3 regions of the Grylomicrobium aquisgranense genome follow, and region 1 is predicted to be linked to each of the others. Evidence: a T-box and tRNA genes for the amino acid it is inferred to sense, from the RefSeq annotation. Region 1 holds a T-box; the other regions hold tRNA genes.
The links. The T-box of region 1 lies ahead of thrS (threonine--tRNA ligase). A T-box ahead of a tRNA ligase gene usually reads a tRNA of that ligase, here a tRNA-Thr.
Positions count from the first base shown of each region.

Region 2: it has a tRNA-Thr gene. The T-box ahead of thrS (threonine--tRNA ligase) is inferred to sense a tRNA for this amino acid. The anticodon was not compared.
Region 3: it has a tRNA-Thr gene. The T-box ahead of thrS (threonine--tRNA ligase) is inferred to sense a tRNA for this amino acid. The anticodon was not compared.

Region 1 covers NZ_JALBUR010000007.1:306-7,360, forward strand. The annotation lists gene thrS (threonine--tRNA ligase) at 44-1,798, opposite strand; T-box leader at 1,832-2,038, opposite strand; gene MOZ60_RS04105 (PolC-type DNA polymerase III) at 2,075-6,415, opposite strand; gene MOZ60_RS04110 (galactokinase) at 6,516-7,055, opposite strand, start outside.
Region 2 covers NZ_JALBUR010000031.1:9,196-16,250, forward strand. The annotation lists gene MOZ60_RS09510 (Na/Pi cotransporter family protein) at 1-130, shown strand, start outside; gene yfcE (phosphodiesterase) at 193-744, opposite strand; gene coaBC (bifunctional phosphopantothenoylcysteine decarboxylase/phosphopantothenate--cysteine ligase CoaBC) at 836-2,041, shown strand; gene MOZ60_RS09525 (type III pantothenate kinase) at 2,025-2,804, shown strand; gene MOZ60_RS09530 (dipeptidase) at 2,801-3,718, shown strand; gene MOZ60_RS09535 (nucleotidyltransferase family protein) at 3,784-4,692, opposite strand; gene MOZ60_RS09540 (Maf family protein) at 4,797-5,360, shown strand; partial or broken gene MOZ60_RS09545 (class I SAM-dependent methyltransferase) at 5,393-5,710, shown strand; tRNA gene MOZ60_RS09550 (tRNA-Thr) at 5,826-5,896, shown strand; gene MOZ60_RS09555 (flavodoxin family protein) at 5,994-6,389, opposite strand; gene MOZ60_RS09560 (MarR family winged helix-turn-helix transcriptional regulator) at 6,407-6,895, opposite strand; gene MOZ60_RS09565 (glutathione peroxidase) at 6,931-7,055, opposite strand, start outside.
Region 3 covers NZ_JALBUR010000021.1:1,644-8,698, reverse strand. The annotation lists gene MOZ60_RS08180 (BMP family ABC transporter substrate-binding protein) at 1-1,316, opposite strand, end outside; gene MOZ60_RS08175 (S1C family serine protease) at 1,400-2,206, opposite strand; gene MOZ60_RS08170 (PTS sugar transporter subunit IIC) at 2,300-3,358, opposite strand; gene MOZ60_RS08165 (hypothetical protein) at 3,346-3,564, opposite strand; gene MOZ60_RS08160 (MFS transporter) at 3,584-4,783, opposite strand; gene MOZ60_RS08155 (histidine phosphatase family protein) at 4,849-5,571, opposite strand; tRNA gene MOZ60_RS08150 (tRNA-Thr) at 5,637-5,709, shown strand; gene MOZ60_RS08145 (Crp/Fnr family transcriptional regulator) at 5,799-6,494, shown strand; gene iadA (beta-aspartyl-peptidase) at 6,491-7,055, opposite strand, start outside.

The sequences.
Region 1 (7,055 bases):
CAAGTCAAAAAAACATGCACTCTTTCGAATGCATGTCTGATACTCAGTGCTTCTTTGTCTTGATCTCTTCATCCAGATCCGCAATGAACTGATCCAGAGACTTCTTGACTTCTTCCTTGGAGCCATAGCGTCTGACGGTGACACCATGATCCTTGATCTCACCATCACCGACAACAACTTCCACCGGAATGCGGCTTGTCTGTGCTTCACGGATACGATAGCCAAGCTTCTCATTGCGGTCATCCAGCTCTGCATGGATGCCATGGCTGCGCAGTGTCTTGACAATCTCTGCAGCATAGTCGCCATGTGCCTCCGGAGATACCGGGATCACAACAACCTGTCTTGGTGCCAGCCACAGAGGCAGGTTGCCCTTTGTCTCTTCCAGCAGGAAGGCAATGAAACGATCCAAGGAACCAAGGATGGCACGGTGGATGACAACCGGTCTCTTTCTGGAGCCGTCCTTATCGACATACTCCAGCTCAAAGCGCTCCGGCAGCTGGTAGTCCAGCTGAATCGTAGAAAGCGTGACCTCATGGCCGATGGCACTGTGAACCTGGACATCAATCTTCGGTCCATAGAAGGCAGCCTCGCCAATGGCTTCATAGTACTTGACGCCCATTTCCTTCAGTACTTCTCTCAGCTGGGCTTCACTCTTCTCCCAGAGCTCGTCATTGCCGAAGTACTTATCCTTGTTATTGACATCGCGCAGGGACAGACGGAAGGAATAGTCATCAAAGCCGAAGTCCTTGTATACATCCAGAATCAGGTGGGTGATGTTCTTGATTTCATCAGCGATCTGATCCGGACGGCAGAAGATATGGGAGTCATTCTGGGTGAAGGATCTTGCTCTTTCAATACCTGTCAGAGCACCGGAGGCCTCATAGCGGAAATCATCCGCAATCTCAGCAATTCTGACCGGCAGCTCACGATAGGAATGCAGGGTGCTCTTATAGATGATCATGTGCTCCGGGCAGTTCATCGGACGCAGCACATACTCATCACCATCTCTGGACATGATCGGGAACATATCATCCTTGTAGTGTGCCAGATGGCCGGAAATCTTATACAGCTTCGTGCTGGCAACAGACGGCGTCTTGACATGGATATAACCCTGAGCGAGCTCCTTGTCCATGATGTAGTCAGACAGCGTTCTTCTGACCGTGAAGCCATTTGGCAGCCACATCGGCATGCCGGCACCAACAGTCTCGGAGAACATGAACATCTGCAGTTCCTTGCCAAGCTTTCTGTGATCACGCTGCTTGGCATCTTCCAGCTGGGCCAGATAGTCATCCAGCTCTTCCTGCGTCGGGAAGCAGACACCATAGATACGCTGCAGAACCTTGTTGTTCTTATCGCCCTTCCAATAGGCACCGCTGTGCTTGATCAGCTTGAAATAGCGGCACTGCTTGGTGCTCTTGACATGCGGCCCACGGCACAGATCCGTATAGTCACCCTGGGTATACATGGAGATGTTGGTACCCTGTGGCATACGCTTGATCAGATCGATCTTGTACGGATCATCCTTGAACTGCTCCAGAGCTTCTTCTCTTGTGATCTCATGACGCACAATGAGCTTGTCAGCCTTGCAGCACTTCTTCATTTCCTTTTCGATCTTAGGCAGATCCTCATCACGGATGACATCATTGCCCAGATCCATATCATAGTAGAAGCCCTCTTCCACAACCGGTCCTACCCAGAACTTGGCCTGCGGATACAGGTGCTTGACAGCCTGTGCCATCACATGGGCACAGGAATGGTTCAATGTGTTCAGCTCTTCATTTTCCTTGAAATTGATCATATTCTCCTCCTGCATAAAAAAACAGCATCCCAATGAAAGGACGCTGTGATCTGCGCGGTACCACCTAACTTCCCGTGTTGTACACGGACTCTTTGTATAGCGTTAACGCCGCTGTACGGCCTCCCCTTTCGGGTGCTGCTTGCAGGTAGTAATCACACCAGCTCTGCACTGCCTTGCACCAGATGGCAGCTCTCTTTGGCAGAACGTTTGATGCGACCATGTCCTGGTCATCACATTTCGCGACTATTATCGGCCGCACCTGTTTGTTTGTCAAGCTTAGAACAAGGACATCTGATTGGACTCAGAGAGATCTCCGACGGCCCCGAGCTGTTCCAGCTTCTTCAGCATGGTCGCTGACAGCTGGGTGCGCTTGAGAATATCTTCCTTGGACAAAAATGGATTTTCTTCCCTGGCTTCCACAATACTTTTGGCAACGTTGGCACCAAGGCCATCCACGACGGTAAACGGCGGAATGATCGTATGCTTGTCTTCCGGCTGCACACTGAAGTGCGTTGCCTGTGACTTATTGATATCGACATTGGAAATACGATACCCGCGCGCATACATCTCTTCACATACTTCCAGCGTGGAATACAGTGCCTTCTCCTTGTTGGAAACCGGCGGATCCGCAAACTTGTCATTGGAGCGGTCCATGATATCTTTCATTCTGGCCTGAATCGCCTCAAAGCCTTTCGTCATTGTTTCAATCTCATAGGCATCGCAGCGCAGTGAGAGATACTGGATATAGAACGACCATGGCTCATGGACCTTATACCAGGCTATGCGAAGTGCCATCATAACGTAGGCAACCGCATGTGCCTTCGGGAACATGTACTTGATCTTCTTGCAGGAATCGATATACCACTGCGGCACATTATGTGCCTTCATATTCTCTTCCTGATCTGGCCGCAGCCCGCGCCCTTTACGCACATCCTCCATCGTCTTGAATGCATCGATCGGCTTGAGATTCTTCTCCAGCAGATACGTCATGATATCATCACGGCATCCAATGACTTCAGACAGCGGATGGCCAGCCCGGACAAGATCCTGGGCATTGCCCGCCCAGACATCGGTACCATGGGACAGACCGGAGATGATGACCAGATCAGAGAACTTCTTGGGACGTGTCTCTTCCAGTACTTTTCGGGTTGTCCGGGTACCAAACTCCGGCAGGCCCAATGCACCGGTTTCACGCGTATAGATACGCGGGTCTGCTTTTAAAGCTTTGTCAGAAGAAAACAGTGACAGTGTTTCCGGATCATTCATCGGCAGCGTCAATGGCTTGCGGTCGGCAATTGTCTGCAGCAGTCTCATGGCAGTCGGATCGACGTGGCCGAGAATATCAAATTTCAGTACGTTATCATGAATATCATGGAAGTCGTAGTGGGTCGTCATCCAGGAAGAGTTTGGATCATTGGCCGGATACTGGACCGGTGTGAAGTCTTCGGCTTCATGGTCTTCCGGAATGATGATGATGCCGCCTGGATGCTGGCCGGTGGTGCGCTTAACGTTCTGACAGTGCGCCGCCAGATATTCCTTCATCGGCCGGCGCATCGTGATATTCATCTTCTCACAATAGCCTGACACATAGCCAAAGGCTGTCTTTTCCGCCACGGTGCCAATCGTACCGGCACGGAAGGCATGGTCTTCACCAAAGATTTCACGGATAAAGGCATGGGCACGCCACTGGTACTCGTTCGAGAAGTTCAGATCGATATCAGGGACCTTGTCGGCATTGAAGCCAAGGAAGGTCTGGAACGGAATGTTATGGCCATTGCCCTTCATCATGTGGCCGCACTTTGGACATGTCTTGTCCGGCAGATCAAAGCCGGATTTGACTTCCGGATCATCGATCCACTCGGAATAGTGGCAGTGCGGGCACAGGTAATGGGGCTCCAGGGCATTGACTTCGGTGATGCCGGCCATGGTCGCTGTAAAGGAAGAACCAACGGAACCACGGGATCCTACGACATATCCGTCCTCATTGCTCTTTTTAACAAGCAGATGGGCGATGTAATAGTGCACGCCGAAACCATTGCGGATGATATTGTCCAGCTCACCATCCAGCCGGTCTGTGACAATTTTGGGAATCTTGCCATCATATTCATACATCTTCTTTGCCGTGGCATGGCAGATCTGACGCAGTTTCTCATCGGATCCCTCAATGCTTGGCGGGAACGTGCCATCCGGCACCGGCCGGAAGTCTTCCAGTGTATCAAACAGTTTGTTTGGATTCTGCACGACGATCTCATCGATCAGCTCTGGATCTTCGAGCCATGCAAATTCATCCTTCATCTCCTGGGTCATGCGGATATGCTGCTCAGGATTGGGCGTTCTTCTGCGCAGCGCATCATCACGGATATACAGCGGATGGGCGACACCGCCGACTCCCTGGGCCATGATATACACATCCCGGAAGATCTTCTGGTCCTTTGTGCAGTAGTGGGCATCACTGTCCGCAATGACCGGTTTGCCAAGCTTTTTTGCCATTTTGATGATACGGCGGATGACATCCTTGAGACGGTCTTTGCTGGGCACATTGCCCATGGCAAGAAATACCGAGAAGTTGGAAAGCGGCTGTACTTCCACATAGTCATAGAAGGACATTGCTTCTTCCAATCGCTTGTCATCGCCATTGCAGGCAAGCTCAAAGACATCGCTGTTGTAGCAGGCGGTGCCAAACAGCAGATTCTTGTGGCGTTTTTCAAGAGAAGAGCGCAGAATGCGCGGCTCGGCAGCGACATCGCCGCCGCCTTCCTTACCGCCCTTGCCCATCACAGCAAGCGTCTTGATGTTGGATTCGGTAATCAGCTTGTACAGATCCTTGATGCCGGCATGATTTTTGGCAACAACACAGATGTGGCTGCGGCGCACCTTCTTGAAATCCTCGGGTCCGGCAAGTTTGTCCTGCAGGTCACGGATTGTGGCACAGCCATGCTTTTCACGGGCATCGGTCATCAGACACATGAAGACACCAGCCAGTGCCTCGGCATCATAGTCCGCGCGGTGGGCCACTTCTTCATCGTATTCCACGTGATAGTAACGTGAAATATTGCCAAGCTTATAGGCTCTTCTTTCACGCAGGATGGCACGGGCCATATCCAAAGTATCAATGACCGGATTCATTAGCGGCGGCTGGCCGATGCGGCGCAGTTCTTCATTCAGGAAATAGTAGTCGAAAGTCGCATTATGGGCAACCATCACATCATCACCGATCCAGTCAATGATCTTCTTCCAGCATTCTTTAAATGGCAGTGCATCAGCGACCATGCCATTGGTGATGTTGGTTTTCGCCGTGATATAGGCAGGAATCGGATGCGGCGGCTTGACAAACATCTGCAGGCGGTCCACAACCGTACTGTTTTTCAGCTTGACCGCGCCAAATTCAATGATCGAATCATAGTAGCAGGAAAGACCTGTTGTCTCTAGGTCAAAGGAGACATATTCGACATCATCGATCGGGGCATCAATGGCATTGCGCACAATGGTCAGCCGGTCCGCTGCCATGTTGAACTCACAGCCAAAGCCGATGCGGAAATTGCGTTCAGGATCCTTCTTGCGGTTGTCCAGCACCTGATCATATGCCTTCTTGAAAGACTGGCAGTCCGCATGGTCAGTGATGACAATACCATCCTGGCCGATGTCAAACACATATTTGACGATGGACTTGGGATCACAGACACCATCCATTTCGGACATGTTGGTATGCATATGCCATTCGATTCTCTTCTTCGGGGCATCATCCACGGCCATCTTCGGCTTTTCAAGCTTGGTGATATTGGATGCCATCACACAAAGATCTCTGGCAAAGTTATCCATTTCGATGCGGCCATAGATGCGCACCCGGTCGCCATTGGCTATTTCATGCATCTCATCACGGTCCAGGCCGCGGCCCTCAAACCGCTTGACCAGAATCGCATCTGTGCCGTCATACACCTTCATTGTCTGGATCAGTTTCTTGGTCTTGGTCTCAATTTCTTCCAGAGAGAAGATATCCGCATCAAACTGGATATCCTGCATCGGCCCTTCCACATCCTTCAGTGCAATGTGATCATAGTTTTCCGGCTTGACATGGTAATACTTCTTCTTTGGCACGAAAGCCGGCTTAGGCGCTTCCGGAATGATGTCCAGGTCCACCTTTTTGATCTCTTCGGCCTCGGCATGATGCACATCACAGGACAGATCCAGAGACGGCAGTCCGCATGTTTCCAGAAAGTCATGCAGAGGTGTCAGATAGGAAGACACCAGTTTTCTTTCATTTTCGCTTGCACACAAAAACGACACTCTGCCTGCGTCTTTGTCATACGTCATGTTGGACAAAGATATGACTGCACTGCAGTGCTGGCAGTACCAGTCGATATAGCTGCTCACACAGCTGCGGTCGGCTTCATGGCTGTCCGCATGGATGGTAAGTGTAATGGCGGATCCGGTCAGCTCTTGCAGCTGGTGAATCAGCCGGTCATAAGACTCTTCTTTCAAAATTTCACTCGTATGCAGGACAACTTCCACCCTGTTTTCAGCCCGGTAAAAACGTACATTGGTAACACCGGCATCCGCCAGTACAGGATCATCCTGTACCAGGAAGCCGTGATCGATTTCATTCAGCTTTTCTGACATTCGTATTTCCTTTGCGCCCATTATGATAGCACATACTCACGCTGCAAAGAAAAACACTTCCCATCTGGAAGTGCTTTTCAAAACAATGATCCTTACTCACTCAGCCAATCTGACAGCCGCCGATGCTGCGGATGCGCAATACATGGGCACTGCCTTTACCAAACACACCATCCAGTGTTTCCAGATACTTACCTGTCAGATGCTTTGGCACAAAGGCCTGAATCGTACCGGCAAAACCGCCGCCATGGACACGGAAGGCACCTTCCTTCCCCAGTACTTCCTCACTTAAAGCAAGACCGACAGCCAGTGCCTGATGCTTTGCATCGCCGTTGACTTTGACATTCTGCAGATACATGAAACTGGAACGGCCGGATTCATTGACAAGATCCAGGAATCTCTGCACATCCTTTGCCTGCAGTGCTTCCTTTTCTTCTTTGGCACGCGCAGTTTCATTCAGGAAGTGATACGCACGCAGGAAGGCACGGTCACCGCACTTTTCACGGATTTCAACAGCATGAGACAAAAGATCTGCCATACTGACACGGCTGAGCACTTCCTGTCCCATGACGGCAGCAGCTTCCTTCATCTCAGTCGGGATCAAAGAATACTCATCGGAAAGATCGGCATGGGATGCCTTGCA
Region 2 (7,055 bases), on a different contig from region 1:
TCTGTCAAACTTGGAAAGAATGGGCGACCACTGCTGCAACATTGCCCGCAGTATGATGAAGATGACTGCGGATCATATTGGTGATGACAAGCATCTCAATCCGCGTCTGGATGACAATAAGCAGAGATAACGTAAAAAAGATGGCAGAACCTGTGCTGTGCAGGAACCTGCCATCTTTTCGTTTTGTGTATTTCAGAACTCTGCCTGCATATACGGCTGATGGTTCAGTGTGTATACCGTAAAGCCATCTTCATTCAGAATGCCATAGCTGCGGGGGTGGTTCTGTTTGGGTAGGGATATAGATCCCGGGTTTAACAGCCAGATGCCGTCTTTCTGGCCTGCGGCAGGAATATGTGTATGGCCAGAGAGAAAGAGATCACCTTCTTCTAATACTGGCAGATGATCCGGTCCATAGATGTGGCCATGGCTCATAAAGAGCTTATGGCCATTGAATGGCATGGCACAATAGTCGCTCATGCACGGAAAATCCAGCACCATTTGGTCAACTTCTGCTTCACAATTGCCGCGGACCGCAATGATCTTTTCTTTGAAACGATTCATGATCGGGATGACCTTCTTTGGCGCATAGTCTGATGGCAGGTCATTGCGCGGGCCGTGATAGAGAATATCGCCAAGGCAGAGAATCATTGATGCCTGGTGATACGCATATGCCTCTGCCATCGCTTCTGCCCCTGAGAGGGCACCGTGAATATCTGAAACAACAAGCCAGTTCTGTTTGTTCATACTGTTTCCTTTCCCTGGCGGTACATGCCGCCTCGTTTGTAAATCGTACCATGCGAACATATAATTGTGAGGTACCAACGGGAGAAATATTATGGAGAAAAAGTGTGTCATCGTCGGTGTTACCGGCGGTATTGCTGCATATAAAGCCTGTGCACTGGTGTCCATGTTAAAGAAGGCAGGCCATGATGTTCATGTTCTGATGACAAAAAGCGCCCAGGAATTTGTTACGCCGCTGACCTTTCAGACATTGTCAGCCAACCGGGTCATCACGGATATGTTTTCGGTGGATTATGAGCCGGATGTACATCATGTTTCACTGGCTAAAAAGGCAGATGCCTTTGTGGTGGCACCGGCAACCGCAGATTTCATTGCCAAAGCAGCCAATGGTATTGCGGATGATATGCTAACAACAACCTTTCTGGCGGCATACTGCCCCAAACTTGTAGTACCGGCAATGAATACGCACATGCTGGCAAATCCTGCCACCCAGGATAATCTGCGCAGACTGAAAAAGTATGGCATTCATATCATGGAAAGTGATGCCGGCTATCTTGCGTGCGGTGATGTGGGCAAGGGCAGGATGCCTGAGCCTGCAGAGATTGCGGATGCACTTTCCGCACTGCTGTACCCGGATAAGTTTCTGGCAGGAAAGCAGGTATTGATTACCGCCGGAGGCACCCAGGAAGCCATTGATCCGGTTCGCTGCATTACTAATCATTCCACCGGCAGAATGGGCTATGCCCTGGCAAGGGCAGCCCGCAATGCCGGTGCAGCCGTGACACTTGTCTCAGGCAAGACAGATCTTCCTGCTCCCTATGGTGTTCATATGGTCCCGGTTGTTTCGGCAAAGGATATGGCTGATGCCGTGCTGTCTGCCAGTGATGGCATGGACGCGATCATCATGGCAGCGGCTGTGGCAGACTATACGCCTGTAAAAACTGCAGATGAGAAGATCAAGAAAGAAGAGGGCGGTTTACAGATTGATCTTTGCCGGACAACGGATATTCTCAAGGAACTTGGCAGGCGTAAACATGAGGGTCAGGTGCTGATCGGCTTTGCCATGGAGACCGAGAATCTGTATGCCAATGCACAGAAGAAACTGGTAGAGAAGAACGCTGACTTTATTGCCGCCAATTCACTGCGTGACAAGGGTGCCGGCTTTGGCGTGGATACCAACAAAGTGACGATCCTTTCCAAAGATCATCAGGAACAGCTTGGCTTGTTAAGCAAGGATGATACGGCTGAGGAAATCCTGAAATACTGCCTGAAGGGAGAAAGACATGTTACTGGCTGTTGATGTTGGCAATACAAACATCTCCATGGGCATCATGGAGGATGAAAAGATCCGTGCTTCCTTCCGTCTGATTACCAGAACAGAAAGAACAAGTGATGAACTTGGCGTGATTGTCTATGATCTGCTGGAACGGGCAGGCATTGGTACAGAAGATATTGAGGCAGTTGTGATTTCATCTGTTGTACCGAAACTGATGTATACGCTGACTTCGTGTATGAAGAAATACATTGGCAAAACACCGATTGTGATTACACCGCAGATGGATTGCGGCATTGTGCTGAAAGCAGACAATCCCAAGGCAGTTGGGGCGGACCGGATCGTAGACTGTGCCTATGCGTATCATACGTTTCAAAGATCCTGCATCGTAGTTGATTTTGGCACAGCGACAACCTTTGACTATGTTTCTTCTGCCGGTGAATTCCGCTATACAGTTATTGCCCCGGGCCTTGGCATTTCTGCAAACGCATTGACATCCCAGACGGCAAAGCTGCCGGAAATTGAGATCAAGAAGCCTGCTTCTGTGCTTGGCTCCAATACGATCACAGGCATGCAGGCAGGTGTCGTCTATGGCTATATTGGTGCTGTGGAATACATTCTGAAACGGATGAAGGAAGAACTGCATGATCCGGACTGCTATGTTGTGGCAACCGGCGGTCTTGGCCGTGTGATTGCCAGTGAGACAGATGAGATTGATGCCTATGATCCGGATATTGCCTATAAGGGCATCCGTATCATTTATGAGTTGAACAGGAGGAAAGTGTCATGAGAATCTTTGATCTGCATGCGGACTTAGCGATTGCCATCCGTCAGTATCCCAATGAGACAGCCGTGCTGAAAAACCACTGGGACAAGCGCCTTGAAAAAGGTGAAATCATGTACAGTGCTGCGGCATCCTTCTTTGCCGGCAGGGAATCCTGGCAGGATATGATGGATACAGTGACAATGGTGAGAAATGATATCATCGCTTCTGGCCACAAGCCGATGCTCAGCATGGATGATCTGGATCCGGATTCTGATCATGTCAGTTATCTGATGACAGTGGAAGGCATGTGCGGTATTCATGATCATCCCGAAGAGAAGATTGACTGGCTGTATGAGCAGGGCAACCGGATTGGTTCTCTGGAATGGAATGATGAAAATGATCTGGCAACCGGCAACAGCGGGCATGCCGGCAGAGGACTGACGGATCTTGGCAGAAGAGCCATTGCCCGCATGAATGAGAGACATATGGTCGTAGATGTCTCCCATGCCAATGAAAAGACATTCTGGGATATCCTGGATGCCAGTACACGGCCTGTTATTGCGACTCACTCCAATGCCAAGGCACTGTGCTATGTACCGCGCAATCTGACAGATCAGCAGATTGTGGCATTGTGTGACAAGGGCGGCCTGATTGGCTTAAATGCATGTGAAGAATTCATTGCCCAGAAACAGGCAGACCGCAGTGCCCGCACGCTGGCAAAGCATGCCAGATTCATGGCTGATCTTGTCGGTGTCTCCCATGTGGCAGTCGGCTTTGATTTAGGCGGTTATTACAACAAGGCAGAAGGCCATGATCTCTATGATCCTGAACAGGCCCAGAATTTCATTGATGGGTTAAAAGCAGAAGGATTCAGTGAGGAAGAGATTGCGGATATTGCCTGGCGCAATGTCTATCATTTCCTGCAGGATAATCTGTAAGCAGCTGTGGCTGCTTTTTCTTTTGGCCAAAAAGAAAACCAGGTTTCCCTGGTCTTTCATCATTCTTATTCCCAGAGTACATCCGGATAAATGCCGGCATCTTTCATGGCCTGGATCTTGGCAACAACACCAGGCTTATCCTGCTGGTAGGTGACACCAAACCACTTGTCAGAAGATGACAGCATCTTGACAGTGACCTTGCCTTCATCAATCAGCTGACCGATGGCAGTCGGAATCACATGCTCGCACTTCATCGGATCTTTCTTGACTGCTTCATGAATGAAGGTATCAAAGATCCTCTCACAGTCATCAAACACAGCTGGTGTAAAGCCCCAGAAATTCATGGAGACAAGCGTATCATCCGGCAGTTGCTTCCACTGATCGCCATCCTTGTATACGGCATGACCGTCTTTGCGGGCAATTTCCTTCACCTCAACAATGTGGCTCAGATTGCCGTTTTCATCCGTGCGGCAGACACCTCTTGTGACTGTACCATTATCTGTCAGTGTGTTCACACACGGATAGCCGACCATGGCATAGTGATTGTCTGCAACTTCATCACACAGATATCTGTACATGACTTTGTAGGCATCCTTGCCATAGAAGTCATCTGCATTGATGATTGCAAACGGCTCATTGACAATGCCCTTGCATGCCAGCAATGCATGGGTTGTGCCCCATGGCTTGACACGTCCTTCCGGCACCTGTACGTCGGAAGGAATGTTGTTCATATCCTGATAGGCAAATTCAACATCCATATGCGGGGCAATCTTGTCCGTCAGTGCCTTGCGGAAAGCAGCTTCATGCTCTCTCTTGATGATCAGCACGACTTTGCCAAAGCCCGCTTCCTTTGCATCATAAATTGAGAATTCAATGATTGGCTCACCATGACTGCCAACGCCGTCAATCTGCTTCATACCCCCGTAACGGCTTCCCATTCCTGCCGCCAGAATGACAAGTGTAGGTTTCTTCATATGATTTCAAATCCTCCTGAATTGCACCTTTATTGTAACATGGGTGCAATTGCCCTGGTCATGAATTTCCATAAACCATGTATAATGACAGACAGAGGAAGAATATGAAAGAACTTGTGCTTGCCAGCCGCTCACCGCGGCGCAAAGAAATCCTGTCATTGTGCGGTGCTTCGTTTATCTGCGATCCGGCCGATGTGGATGAAACCATTGACTGCAGTAAACCACTGGCAGATGAGATTGAGCGGCTGTCTGTGAAAAAGGGAGAAACCGTGCTGAAAAGGCATCCGGATTCAGTGGTCATCGGCAGTGATACGATGGTTGTGATTGACAACAAACCGCTGGGCAAACCACACACTAATGAAGCTGCATTTGCCATGCTGAAAAGTCTGCAGGGCCGCACGCATCATGTGCTGACTGGATTGTGCATTGTATCTCAAGAGGAATGTTACCGGACCGCCGTCTCAACTGCCGTACATTTTCTGCCCATGAATGATGATGAGATTCACGCATACATCGCAACCGGGGAATGCAGTGACAAGGCGGGTGCCTATGCCATTCAGGGCTATGGCGGCAGATATATCGAAGGCATCGAAGGAGACTACTATGCCGTCATGGGACTGCCGCTGCATCTTGTTTACGCTGAGCTGAAGAGAAGACAGATCATATAAGCAGAAAATGCAGCAAGGAGAACATATGCTGCATGGCCATCATGGATATTGCGGATATCAGACCTCTGCTTTCGGCAGTACATGATCTTCTGGCAGATCATGGTATTTTCGTCTTTGCCACCCAGCATCCATGCTTTGCAACAAGAGATGATAAATATATAACCGCACACAGCTATGAAGGTGAGGCCATTACGGGGCAGCCTTTTAAGCAGCTGTATTTCCATCGTTCTCTGCAGGATATTTTCAATGTCTGCTTCGATACAGGATTTGTGATCGATGGCCTTGCAGAAACAGCCTGGAAAAACAGTGAGATACCGGAAGCGATCATTGTCAGAGCCAGAAAGAAATAAGACAGGTGAGCAGGCGCATGGAATTCCGCTGTACTGGGCCACACGAGTTTCTTGGCGTGGATTGGTGTTTGCATGTTGATTTTACATGCAGGTTTGGGTAGAATAGCAGAGTAATGCCGCTTTAGTATAGTGGTAATACGCATCCATGGTAAGGATGAACGGGCAGTTCAATTCTGCCAAGCGGCATATCAGGAAGATGATCCTTGTGATTGTCTTCTTTTTTTATATGAAAAAGACATCCGTTCCTGATGAAGCGGATGTCTTCGGAAAATGTCTGTATAGATTACTTTGCCATTTTCAGAGCAAAATCTGCAGCCTCTTTCAACTGTGCGTCATTGGCTTTATTTTTGACATAGAAGGTTCCCTGCTCTGCCGGAATGCCTTTTTTCTGCAGCTCTCTGCGGATCAGATCAATGCTGTGCCGGGAGATCCAGGACGTGGAGAAGATCACTGCTTTGCCAACTTTGGCTGGATCCAGATTGCGGATAAATGTTTTTAAGTGCTTATCAAGCCCGTAGGCATACAAGGCACCGCCGATAAACAGTACATCTGTTTTGTCCTTTAGCTGTGCATCACTGCTGTCAACAGAAATTGCCTTGACCTGCAGGGCATCGGCAATTGCCTCTGCCACAATCTTTGTATTTCCTGATCTGGAATAATATCTGACCGCTGTGTTCATTTCATTACCTTCTTCTTTTACTTTGTATGATCACAATCAACTGGCACCCCGGCATTCAGAATCTTGTAGAGAATGCGGTACAGCTCGTTGGCTTCTTTGGTGGAAATCGGAGTGCATTTTCCAACCTGCAGCGGTACATGCACCAGCTTTTGTTTCATGTCTCTGCCTTCTTTTGTCAGATGAACGGTTACTTTACGTTCATCTTCTTGATCGCGTTTCCGGGTGATATAGCCCTGTTTCTCCATTTTCTTTAACAATGGCGTCAAAGTGCCATTGTCCAGATGAAGTCTTTCACCAATCTCACCAATGGTCAGCCCGTCTTTTTCCCACAGCACCATGAATGTGATGTACTGGGTATAGGTCAGATCCAGTGGCTTCAGATATGGTGTATAAGCACTTACCACTTTCCTGGCAGCAGCGTAAAGGGGAAAGCAAAGCTGCCTGTCTAGCCGCAGCAATTCATCTGGATTCAGATCTTCCCATTTTTCCTTTTCAATCTCATGCATCACATTCACCTTGCTGTATTTTTCGTGCTGTCAGCTTACAGCAGTTCTTCCACTGCCTGCCTGACATCCTTCATCTTTTCGGTTGGCTCAAAGCGGCGTACAACATTGCCATTGCGGTCAACCAGGAACTTTGTAAAGTTCCACTTGATCTCAGAATTGT
Region 3 (7,055 bases), on a different contig from region 1:
ATGACAGACGCATCCGGCCTGATCATCTGGGCACCGATGGCAAACGCATTGAGCTCTGCAGCTGTACCATAGACAGGCGAAGGCACTACATAGCCGATACGGCCTGATTCACTCAGCTGCCCAGCCAGCGCTCCCATCAGAAATTTCACTTCAAAATCACGGGTAGCATATGAATGCAGCGTATGATTCTCCAGAAACAATGAACAGTTGTATACCTGGATTTCCGGATGCAGAATCGCCTGACGAAGAGCAGCTGTCCGCTGCAGAATGCTGGTTGTAAAGATCACCTGTGCTCCCTTTCCTGCCGCATCCGCAAAGGCTGCCTCCGTCAGTTCATCACTGCTGCAGCCGTCATACACCATCGTTCTGACAATGCCCTCAAACACATTTTCAACATATATTCTGCCGATTTCATGATCAGACACCGCGCTGTCATTCTGCCGGACAGGATAGATAAAAGCTGCTTGCAGAGGATTTTTCTCAGTGTAAACCGGGCTGAAATTCAGCAGGCTGAAGCGCTTCTGTCTGGGATCTTCCGGCATCATCTGCACGCCGGCATCCGCTTCTGAGCGCAGAATCAGTTCTTTCTGCATGCCAATGATCCGGCGGGCAACAGAAGAACGGGAATAATCCAGAAGACTGTCAAACTGATAGGTCAGAAGATACAGAAGAAAGGCATCACTGGCGCAGAGAGAAACCTTGTCGCTCCTGATTTCCTGATAGACACTCTCAAAGCGGAAAAAGCCGCCCTGCACAGTATGAATCAGATCATCCGGCCAGGGCGTCACAAGATCCCTGTCCAGCAGAGCCGCCAGACGCTTATAGCTGCCGGCCTTTGTAAACTGGATATTGTAGATCGGACAGACCCTGTAGAAGGACAGAAACTCCTCATAGACCGCCGGCATGTGATCGCTCATCACCCTGGTGACATCCGCCATGATGGAAGGATTGCCAAGATATTTCATCACTGACACACGCTTGTTGCCCTCCTGCACATAGAAGCGGCCAAGATATTCTCTGACCTGAACGGGATCGTCAATGCCATCTTCCGTCTGCACCTGATACACATTCATCCATTTGCGGGCGAATTCAGTACTTTCTGCCATGACTGGCATATAATTGTCCGCAAATGAAACCGTCCGCATAGCCGTTACGGTTCCCGCCACCAGTGACAGTGGAATTTCCATTACGCCAAGCGGCACCTGCCGGCAGGTGCCATGCACCAGTTCATCCAGTACCGGCAGCCCATGTCCGTGCCGAAGAGCCCGTTCTCCTTCCCGGCGGGCTTTCTGATACTCCTGCAGCGCATCGCTCATCTCTTTTCCCTCCTTGCACAGTCAATTATAAGAAAACAAAAAGATGGCTGTACACCATCTTTCCGCCAATGCATCTTTCTTCTTCAGGCTTTCTGATTATCCTGCGAAGCAACACTGTTCTTCGAAATCAGAGTCACATCCGCCGTTACTTCCTGACCATCACGCTTCAAAGTCAGTGTTACCGTATCACCAACATCCTTGCCGGCGATATATTCTGCTAATGCGCTGACACCAGTGACCTCCGTATTGTCCGCTTTGACAATGCGGTCACCAACCTTGACGCCGGCATCTGCCGCATTGGATCCATCGGCAATCGATACAACGTAAACACCGCCTTCCTGATCATCCGAAGCCTGTACCTGCTGCACCGTAATGCCAAGAGCAGCCTGAGACGCAAACGGATTGTCAGAATCATCCTGATCGTCATCCGCACCCTGGGTACTCTGTGCCGGGGCCTTGTCAGAACCATCATCCCATTGCTCAGGCAGCTGGCCAAAGATCTTCTCCAGATCATCCCGGTCAGAAGAAGCTGTCTCCTTCTGCGCATGGCCAGGACCTATATAATTGGCAGTCACACCGCCCAGAAAGCCACAGCCAAAGCACAGCACGCAGATACCGGCAATCTGCCAGATCTTCCTGTGGCTGCCTTTCTTCTTTGCAGGTTTTGCAGGCTGCGGTGATTCCGCCTTCACATCATCCGGCTTTGATTCCGCTTGATCTTTCCTGCTTTCCTGGTCAGCCTGCTTCTGCTGCTCTGTTATTTCAGTATTCTGCGGTGCAGCACTTTTCTTTTCCGATGCCGCAGATGATGAAACTTCTTCTTCAGCAGATGACGCATCCCTGCTTTCTTCACCTGCATTGTTCTTTTCGTTGTCTTTGCTTTCTGACATGTCACTCACTCCTTCCATGTTTGCATAACCATGGTAACCCCTCTTTGTGAACTCTGTCTGAACAGCAGCGGAAACAATGGCGATATCCGCATCTTACTGCAGCTTCATATCACCGTCTTTGATCCAGCCGAAATGTTCTTCCAGGCGGCAGAACACCACCGACAGCAGTGCCGGCAGAACAAAGCAGATCAATACCATTCCCAGCCAGTCCATGCCGGTAATGCCGGTCTTTGCACCATTGGCAATATCATTGACCCAGCCGGAATAGATGCCGATCTGCCCGACAAAGCCGCAGGTACCCATGCCGGAAGAAACTGCAGGTCCATTATTCTGCAGATGGAACACGCATGTGGCCAGTGGGCCAGTGATGGCACTGGCAAAGATCGGAGGCAGCCAGATCCGCGGATTTTTGATGATATTGGGCATCTGCAGCATGCTCGTGCCAATGCCCTGGGATACCAGTCCGCCCACGCCGTTTTCACGGAAAGACATCACGGCAAAGCCGATCATCTGTGCACAGCATCCGGCAACTGCGGCACCTCCGGCAAGCCCTGTCAGAGAAAGCGCAGCACAGATCGCTGCAGAAGAAATCGGCAGGGTTAAAGCGATGCCGGTGATTACTGCTACAATCATGCCCATAACAAATGGCTGCTGTTCCGTTGCCCACATGATGATGGAGCCAAGTGAAGAAGCAGCAGCACCGATTGCCGGTGCCCAAAGCATGCTAAGGCCGGCACCGACAATCAGCGTGACTGCCGGCGTGACCAGAATGTCAATTTTTGTTTCGCCGGAGACAAGCTTGCCGCATTCTGTTGCAATAATAGCAATGATATAGACAGCCAGAGGACCGCCGGCGCCGCCCAGCTTATTGGCGGCTGCACCAACGCCCACCATCGTAAACAGAACAAGCTGCGGCGCATGCAGTGCAAACGCAATCGAAGCAGCCATGGCCGCCCCGGCAGCCCCTGAAGCATAGGCGCCAATATCCGAAAGAAAGCCAAGATGGAGCTGTGTTCCTGCCGTAGACAGAATCGTACCAATCAGCAGTGAAGCAAACAGTCCTTTCGCCATAGCACCCATCGCATCAATCAGATAGCGATCCGCTGAGAACACAATATCCTTGCTGGCAAGATATTCCCTTACTTTTTCCATATATCCCTCTCCTTTTCAGCATGTTCCGTTATACAACCTGCCCATGCATTTGTATAGTCATCATGACTATTATTTATTGTCATCATGACTATATCTTTAAAAAGAGATTCATTTTCTAAGCTCAGCCCTGCTCTCCCCATGCCAGCTCCAAAAATCATCCTGAAAACCCTGCACTGGCTTTCATCGGAAAAAAGATAAAAAAGCATGCAGGTGTGCAAAGCATCATCATGCTTTGACAGGCACCCTGCTGCTCATGAAAAGTACAATCGTCCCGCCTGTCACGCACAGCACAAAGCAAAGCAGAACAAGCAGGTGCGGTCCGAAAGCATCCAGAACCATGCCTCCGCTGACATTGGCAATAATGCCGGAAGCCGTCATCATGACCGTAAACATAGACTGCCCTTTGACCGCCTCTCCCGCTTTCATCCTTTCACCGGTGTACTGTACAATAGCCGGATAAAACAGTCCGTAAGCAATAAATGACAGTGCCTGTGATACATAAACAAGCGCAACATTACCAGCAGCCAGCACAAGCAGTGACTTCAGCATGAAGCCAGCCATAGAAATCTGCAGGGCACGGGCAGATGAAACCTTCTTCCGCAGCCAGTCAAAGCTCACCATTGCAGGAATCTCCATGGCAGCACCAAGTGCAAACAGATTGCCCATATCCTTTACAGTACCTCCAAGAGGCGTAATGATCTGCAGCATAAATGATCCGATAATATAGTTGTAGTAATACATGATCATGATGCCGATATTCAGAACCAGGAATGCCTTGTTGTTTCTGATGAAATCTCTGAGGGTGATGCGTTCTTCCTCCTTTTTCTCAACCGTTTTGCTGCCATGCAGAAAACCCATATGGTGTCTGAGCAGAAACAGGCTGGCAAGCAAAAGGGCAAGCGAGAAAATGGTAGAGCCGGGAATGGAATTGATGCCCATACGCTCTGTCACCACCCCAAGTACGGCCGTCATAATGGCATACAGAAGAGAGCCCGCCGCCCGGCACAGACCAAAATTCAGATGAATGCCGTAGCTTTCAATCTGAAAGACGAGGGCATTGACAAGCGGCGGCATCACCAGATCAAAGACAAGGGCAAGCATATAGCAGACAAACAATGCCACAGTGTGACCGCGCAGCACCATCAGAATGATGCACATCAGACCAGTCAGAAAAGAAAAAAGAGAGATCAGCTGGGTCAGTGTAATCTTTTTTGTCCTGTCAGCGAAATCGGCAAGCCCCGGTGAAAACAGAACCGTTAACAGATTTGCCCCGGACATAACCAGGCCAACCTCCGTATTGGAAAAGCCATTGGCCAGCAGAAACACCGAAACAAAAGCACCAATGCCAGCATACATTGTCGAATAAAATCCCTGTACTCCGGCATAGTCAATCGTAAGCAATGCTTTCAGCTTCTTTGCATTCATTCTGTATCCCCTTTATCATCGCTGACTTACAGTATCACACGCCGCAGACGCATACAAGACATGTGTCAGTGCTCCTGCACATCCCCATAGCATTCACAATAGCGTGCCATAAAAGAAGGCTGTTCACCATGCACATACAAATGAGAAATGTCCCCGAACTTGCTGATCCGGAACGATGCCGTTCCCTGTTCGCGTTCCTCCGTCCATACTTCCGTCACACTCGTTGGCGCAGCACAAAAGCCATGCCACAGGACCATCGGTGAAACATTCAGCAAATGGCTGAGCAGAACACACTCCAGCCCAAAATGGCAGAACAGTGCAATCGTCTCATGACTGCTGTCAACAGCATCATACAGATAGCCGTCCCGCCGATAGCCATGCTTTTCCAGAAGCGCATCAAAACATGCAATCACATGATCATACTTTTCCTTCAGATCAGCCTGCTCAAAAGCAGGGTTCTGCGTCCAGCATTCCTTGTCAAAGAAGCGCTCATCCTTCACCCATACCGATGGGATCCAGTCCCACGGACGGGTTGGTACCGTATCGCCCGTATGAATCACCGGTACCTGAAACTCCCGCAGCCAGTCCAGCGTTTCCGCTTCACGATTCATTGCCTGCAATGTACAGGAAGCTGTCTGTTGTGCCCTGCCCATCGGTGACACATAGAACCAGTCAATCTGTTCCTTCGCAAGCCGTTTGGCCAGATACTGTGCCTCACGCCATCCCTTTTCTGTCAGGCAATCATGTGCATAATCCGGTTCCCCATGACGAATGATCAGTATTCGCATTCCTTTTCCTCCCTTTCACGTTGAAAACAACATTCTCCTAGATTATAATATCAAAGCTGTCATTTGCCGACTTAGCTCAGTTGGTAGAGCAACTCATTCGTAATGAGTAGGTCGTTGGTTCGATTCCGATAGTCGGCACCTCACAAAGCCCTTGTCTCAGGGCTTTTCTTTTTTTCTGACTGTCCATTTTGTTTGATGCTTCATTTTGTTTTACTTATACTTATTATATGGATATTGACCATGAATGCCCCTATCGGGCAAAAAATGAGTACTGCACACATTCCATCCGGCTGTTTCAGAAGCTGCCAGAAGAAGATCAGGCATTTCTGGTTGAAAATGCCAGGCATATACAGCGTCCCAAAGGGACCATTCTGGCAGAAGAGAACAGCGAAATCAATGCCATTCTGATCATCCGCAGCGGTAAAGTCAAAACGAGACGGATTGACACAAACGGTGAAGAGCATATTCTGGATGTCCTTCATGACGGTCAGGCAATCTGGCACGGCATGTTTCTGGAAGATCACATCTATCACTACGATGTCGTTGCTCTCACCGATGTCTCTCTCTGTCTGATCCAGCGTGAAGATTTCCTGTCAACGCTGGTCGCACACCCTACCACAGCATTGTATCTGATAGAAATGCTGTCAACTGAACTGCAGGATGCCAATGAGAAGGCATACCTGCTGTCCCTGCATGCCATGGATGACCGGGTAGGACAGTTTCTGCTGTTCCGGGATGCCCGCTGCATTGGCAAAGAGATTGAACTCAAGCTGGAAGATATTGCCGCCTCCATCAGTCTGCGTCCAGAAACTGTATCCCGCGTCATTGCAAAGTTTGAAAAAGCAGGTGCTGTGAAACGGCTGGGGCGCGGAAAGCTGCTCGTCACTGACCGTGAAAAGCTGCGCGCGCTTGCCCACGCTTAGAGACCCTGATAATAGTTCTTTGCTGTCACTATGCCATCCTGCATCATGATCTTTCCTCTTGCAATCACACTGTCAAGAGAAAGATCATCTTTTAATATGACAAGATCTGCATCTGCATCTGCATTGATGCATCCCTTGTGCGGATAAAAGCCAAGTGCCCCGGCAACCGTGCTGGTAATTGGCTTCAGGGCTTCAGAAAGAGGAAGATGCTCATCAATGGCCAGATGACGTATTGTATCAAACAGCGTCTCCATCTTTCCTATGCCCATGCCAATCAGCTTCTTGTCCTCACTCCAAACCGGAAAACTGCCATTGGAATCAGAAGAAAGCGTAACCCTGTCCCATGGCACCTTCTCACGCGCCTGGGCCATCAGATGGGCAGTGCCGGCAGTATCATTGCCGCTGGTAAAGTCAATATAGCCGCCCTCACTGGCAAACTGCAGGGCATCCTGGTAAGCATTGGCCACATGTGTTGGCCGGAACTGACTGATCGGAATATCCGTATGATGAACAATGTCCAGCACATCACTGTATCCCTTCTTCCCACGTCCCGTATGCATA